2 regions of the Vreelandella hamiltonii genome follow, and region 1 is predicted to be linked to the other one. Evidence: predicted binding sites of a transcription regulator. Region 1 holds the regulator's gene; the other holds the start of a gene.
The links. The regulator LexA, encoded in region 1, represses DNA repair genes until DNA is damaged. The targets are predictions, from matches to a motif close to TACTGTNTANNTANACAGTA.
Positions count from the first base shown of each region.

Region 2: IE061_RS15850 (PA0069 family radical SAM protein) is a predicted target of LexA. The motif match lies at 1,632-1,651, and genes of this name have one in related genera.

Region 1 covers NZ_BMXO01000015.1:67,367-70,416, forward strand. The annotation lists gene purU (formyltetrahydrofolate deformylase) at 1-783, shown strand, start outside; gene IE061_RS14430 (energy-coupling factor ABC transporter permease) at 807-1,478, shown strand; gene lexA (transcriptional repressor LexA) at 1,513-2,190, opposite strand; gene IE061_RS14440 (TetR/AcrR family transcriptional regulator) at 2,415-3,050, shown strand, end outside.
Region 2 covers NZ_BMXO01000018.1:58,657-61,706, reverse strand. The annotation lists gene pgi (glucose-6-phosphate isomerase) at 1-928, shown strand, start outside; gene IE061_RS15860 (gamma-glutamylcyclotransferase family protein) at 1,017-1,397, shown strand; gene IE061_RS15855 (isochorismatase) at 1,375-1,539, opposite strand; gene IE061_RS15850 (PA0069 family radical SAM protein) at 1,679-2,758, shown strand; gene IE061_RS15845 (winged helix-turn-helix domain-containing protein) at 2,797-3,050, shown strand, end outside; gene IE061_RS15840 (heavy metal translocating P-type ATPase) at 3,011-3,050, opposite strand, start outside.

The DNA of each region.
Region 1 (3,050 bases):
ATTGCCCAGCAGGGCGGCTCGATTACCGAGGCCAGCCAGCACTCCGACCTGGAGACGGGTCGCTTTTTCATGCGTTACGAAATTCTCGCCGATTCATTGGGCATGTCGGCCGAGGCGCTGCGCACGGCGTTCGAACCCGTCGCCGCCGAATTCGATATGCAGTGGTCACTGGTGGACACCCAGAAGCGCCGCCGCGTGGTGTTGATGGTGTCGCGGGAATCCCACTGCCTGGTGGATCTGCTGTATCGCTGGCAGGCAGGCGAGCTGGATTGCGATATCGTCAGCGTCATTTCCAATCATGACGACATGCGTTCGCTCACCGAGTGGTACGGCATTCCTTATCATCACGTGCCGGTTGACCCGGCCAACAAGCAGGCGGCTTTCGATCAGGTACAAACCCAGATCGATGCGGCACGGGCCGACTGTGTCGTGTTGGCACGGTACATGCAGATACTGCCCCCCTCGTTGTGCGAGCGCTATGCCGGGCGCGTCATCAATATTCATCACAGCTTCTTGCCCTCCTTTGCCGGGGCAAAGCCTTACCACCAGGCTTACGAGCGTGGCGTCAAGCTGATCGGTGCCACCTGCCATTACGTGACCGAAGAGCTGGATGCGGGGCCCATCATCGAGCAGGATATCCATCGGGTAAGCCACTGCCATACGCCCACCGACCTGGTGCGCTTTGGCCGTGATGTGGAAAAAGCCGTGCTGGCCCGCGGCCTGCGCTGGCATCTGGAAGACCGCGTATTGATTCACGGTAACAAGACCGTCGTGTTCAGCTAACTCGCCCACCGGGGAGGGGCGCCATGTCCTTTGCACAAAGCGTGCTGGCCACCTGGGCACTGCTGGTTACCTGGCTGGTGTCGGCAGGTGCGCTGGGGTGGGTGCTTTGGCAGCGCCCCTGGCATCCGCTGCTGGAAGATACCGGTTTGCAGCATCGCTGGATGGCCGCGACGCTTGCCGTGATGCTGATGTGGCAGCTGCGGGCCCAGGCGGTCGATTGGTTGACCCTGCATCTGGTGTTCACGGTGCTGATGACATTGGTGTTCAAGGTGCCCCTGGCCTTGATCAGCAACCTGCTGCTCAACGTGGCGATGGTGGTGATCGGGCGCAATGCCTGGGAGCTGTTGGGGCCCAACGTGCTGGTGACGGGACTGGTGCCCGCCGTGATCACGGGGGTGGTATGGCGTATCGTGGATCGCCGCTTGCCGGACAACCTGATGGTGTTTCTGTTTGCCTGCGGTTTTTTCGGTGCTGCGCTGGCCACGCTAGGAGGCGGGCTGGCGGCCGTGGGGCTGATTCTGGTGGCGGGCACCGACCCTGAAGCGATTTATCTGGCTCAGGAGTATGCCCGCTTTTTACCCTTGCTGATGCCCTCGGAAGCCTTCATCACCGGCATGCTGCTGAGTATCTTGCTGGTCTACCACCCGCACTGGGTCGCCACGTTCAACGACCATCGTTACATCGATATGCAGTAGGCGGTGGCTTGGTCCAGTGCCCTGGCCCAGTATTTTAGCCCAGTGCCTGGCCGTTCCCGCCTCGGATGACGCCTACCCCGACGCCTTCGATATCCAGCTGTTGAGTTCTCAGGTCGATTTCGATGGGGGCGAAGTCTTCGTTCTCGGCGAGCAGCGTGACGTGATGCCCCTGGCGTTTAAAACGCTTGACCGTGACCTCGTCTTCCAGGCGCGCGACGACGATCTGACCGTCACGCACGCGGTCGGTACGATGCACCGCCAGCAGATCGCCTTCCAGAATGCCCACGTCCTTCATCGACAGGCCGCGAACTCGCAGCAGATAGTCGGCCTTGGGGGTGAAGTACTCTGCAGGGAGCGGGCAGTAACGGTCGATATGCTCCGCTGCCAGAATGGGACTGCCTGCCGCGACTTCGCCAATGACCGGCAGCCCGCTGGGCGTGGCATCGTTGGCGGCGCTGGCAGGCTCGGCTGCCGGGGGCGTGGCGTCGAGCGGCTCCTGGTTGGGCAGGCGAATGCCGCGTGACGTATTGCGAATGATGCGAATGGCACCTTTGCGCTCCAGGGCGCGCAGATGCTCTTCGGCGGCGTTGGGGGAACGAAAGCCCAGCGCCTTGGCGATTTCGGCGCGGGTAGGGGGGTAGCCAAGCTCGCCCATGGTCTTCACGATAAAATCATATACATGCTGCTGGCGTGCGGTGAGTGGGCGTAACATATCAGACTCCAAACAGTGAAAAGACAGTCGCTACATGTCCGTAAAATCAGTATGTGTTTAAGTATACAGTATGTTGCTCTGTCCAGTACATGATGAGTTGCAATCCGTACCGGGGCACGCGGCCTGAACCTTGAGCGGGATAATCGTTTGAGCCAGCAGGGGGAATGGCATACTATTCGCCAACGCGATCGCCATGTTTTAAACACCTGTTTTGGGAGGGCGCTATGGCCCAGTCGGATACGGTCACACGTATTTTGGATACGGCAGAGGTGCTCTTTGCAGAGCGGGGGTTTGCCGAGACATCACTGCGCAATATCACCAGCAAAGCGCGGGTCAACCTTGCTGCCGTCAATTATCACTTCGGGTCGAAGAAAGCGCTGATACAGGCGGTATTTGCCCGCTACCTGGACCCGTTCTCCGAACGCTTCCATACTGCGCTCGACGAGCTGGAAGCGCGCTACGAGGGCCAGGCCATTCCTCTGGAGGTGCTGCTGGAAACCATGGCCACCACCGTGCTGGCCGTGCCTGCCGAGCGGCATAGCCTGAAAGTGTTCATGCGGCTGCTGGGGCTGGCTTACAGCCAGGCGCAAGGACACCTGCGTCGCTACATTCAGCAGCAGTATGGCGATGTCTTCACGCGCTTCACGGAGCTGGTGCGGCGGGCGACCCCCGAGCTGCCAGATGCCGAGCGTTTCTGGCGGCTGCACTTCATGTTGGGCACGGTGATTTTCACTCTGTCTGGCCTGGATGCACTGCGCGATATCGCCGCCAAGGATTATCAAGAGCAGGTGACGGTACGCGACTTGATCCGACGTCTGCGCCCCGTCGTGGTGGCGGCCATGAGCGCGCCGATGCCGTTG
Region 2 (3,050 bases), on a different contig from region 1:
CCGCAAAGCGGCCATGGAATTCGGCATCCGTGAAGAGAACGTGTTCGAATTCTGGGCCTGGGTGGGCGGCCGCTACTCCATGTGGTCTTCCATTGGCCTGCCCATTGCGCTTTCGATTGGCTTCGAAGGCTTTATCGAGCTGCTGGAAGGCGCCCACGAGATGGACCGCCACTTCATCGAAGCGCCGTTCGCCCAGAACATGCCCGTATTGATGGCGCTGATCGGCATTTGGTACATCAACTTCATTGGCGCCGAAACCCAGGCCATCGTGCCCTACGACCAAGCGCTGAACCAGCTGCCCTCTTTCCTGCAGCAGCTGGACATGGAGTCCAACGGCAAGTCGGTGGATATTTTCGGCCACCCGGTGAATTACAAAACAGGCCCCATCGTGTGGGGGCAAACCGGCTCCAACGGCCAGCACGCGTTCTTCCAGCTGCTGCACCAGGGCACCCGCTACGTGCCCATCGACTTCATCGCTTCGCTCAAGCCGGAGCCGGGCGTGGAAGACCACCACTTTGCCCTGCTCACCAACATGCTGGCCCAGGCCAACGCCTTCATGGAAGGCAGCCAGGGCGACAGCAAAGAACTGAGCCAACTGGACCCCTACAGCTGCCCCGGCAACCGCCCTTCCAGCACGCTGCTGCTGGACGAGCTGACGCCGAAGAACCTCGGCGCGCTGATTGCGCTGTATGAGCACAAGGTGTTCGTTCAGGGCGTGATCTGGAACATCAACTCCTTCGACCAGTGGGGCGTGCAGCTCGGCAAACGCATTGCCGGTGAGATCAGCGAGCGCATCGACGCCAACGCCGCCGACTTCGACGCCTCCACCCAGGGCCTGCTGGAACTCGTCCGCGCCCACTTCCCGGGCACCGCACACCGCACAGACCCCGAAGCCGGAGACAAAAAGCCCGCTCGCAAGAAGCGTTAGGCTTATGGCTCAGTAAGCAAAGCGCCTCGGCAACCTGCCCAGGCGCTTTCGCAATGGCTCGTCTCATGTTTTACAAGGTGTGAACGTCATGCAGCATCTACAACAGGCAATCCAACGCTGCCCCCGCGTGGCGGTATACGGCACGTTAAAGCACGGTCATCGCAATCATCATTGGCTGGGCGGCGCAGACATGCTGGGCCAGGACTGCTTGACGGCGATTACGCTTTACGACCTGGGCCCCTACCCCGGCGCCAAGCTCATGCCCTCCACAGGCGTTGTGGTGGAAGTGTATGCCATCGATGCCGATCGGCTAGCCCGGCTCGATGAGCTGGAAGATTACCTGCACCACTCTCCGACAGAGGGGTTGTACGACCGGACGGTGCTGGCGACCTCTCATGGCGATGCCTGGTGCTACCTCTACAACCCCGCCGTCGAGGAAGCATCGATCATTCGCAGCGGCGAGTGGTAAACCGCGCCAGCGCTCCTTGCGTATCCACGATCTGCGCATACTCCCCCGCCAGATTGGCCAGCGACATGGCGTGCACCTCATCGGCGGTACGCTCCGTGCCCGCGTAATCGCACTTGGCAAACGTAAACGTCGCGTCGCTCACGACCCAGGTATCGAAACCGAGATTGCCTGCGGTGCGCAAACAGTTGATGGCGCACCGATGTCCCTTGCTTGCAGAGCACGACAAACACCCTATACTGTATGGATACACATATCTTAGGTAGCTCAGCGCGAGGCTCCCGATGACGGCTCATAACCTTCCCCGATACGCCGTGCATAAAGGTCGCGGTGCCACTTACGACCCCCATAACCGTTTTTCACCGACCCGCAGCGTCATGGAGGACGATGGCTGGTGGCAAGAGGAAGCTCACCCATCGCTGGCTACCGAAGTGCGCGAAGAGCCCAGCAAAAGCGCGCTCTCCTGGAACCGCTCACCCGATCTGCCCTTTGACCGCTCCCTGAACCCTTACCGTGGCTGCGAACATGGCTGCGTGTATTGCTATGCCCGCCCTTCCCACGCCTATTGGGACCTGTCGCCGGGGCTCGATTTTGAAACCCGACTGATCGCCCGCAGCGGCCTGGTCGAGCATCTGAAAGAGGAGCTTTGCCATCCGCAGTATGTGTGCCGCCCTATCAACCTGTCTGGCAACACCGACTGCTACCAGCCGCTGGAAGCCACATACCAGACGACCCGGCGCCTGCTGGAGCTGCTGCTGGCCTGTCGCCACCCGGTCACTCTGGTGACCAAGAGCACGCTGATCCTGCGTGACTTGGACCTGCTGGCGGAAATGGCGGAGCACCGCTTGGTGCGGGTGTTCGTCAGCCTGACCAGCCTGGACGCCAACCTCAAGCGCACGCTGGAGCCTCGGGCGGCATCGCCCCAGGCACGTTTGAGAGCCATTCGCGAGCTGAACACGGCAGGCATACCGGTAGGCACGCTGGTGTCACCGATCATCCCGGGACTCACCGACCATGAAATCGAGCGCATCCTCGAAGCGGCCAGCCGGGCGGGGGCGCGTACCGCGACCTGGATGCTGCTGCGACTGCCCCATGAAGTCGCCCCTCTGTTCGAAGCCTGGCTGAACGCCCATTACCCGGAACGCGCCGCCAAGGTCATGAGCTTGATGCGCCAGTGTCGCGGCGGCCAGAACTACGATGCACGGTTTGGTAAGCGCTTTCGTGGGGAAGGGGTTTTTGCCGACCTGATCGCCCAGCGTTTCCAACGCGCCAGCCGTCAATGGAACATGCAATCGCGCACCGAGCAGGGCTTGAACACCCGTGACTTTCGGCCACCGCGGGCACAGGGGGATTTATTTGATTAGACTGCTGGAGTACACATCACCAAGAAGACGCCCTCGCTATGTCGCTCAGTAAAACAAAATCCAGCTTTTACCGCCGCCTATACGTGGCCCACTTGATCGAACAAGGTATTTCCAGCGTGCCTGCGCTGATGGAAGCCACCGGCATGCCCAGGCGCACGGCTCAGGATACCATTGCCTCGCTGAGCGAACTGGACATCGAGTGCGTGTTCGAAAAAGGCGACGGCGAGCGCCATAACATCGGCCACTACGTCATCAAGCAATGGGGCGCGATCGATCCGCGCTGGGTGGCGCA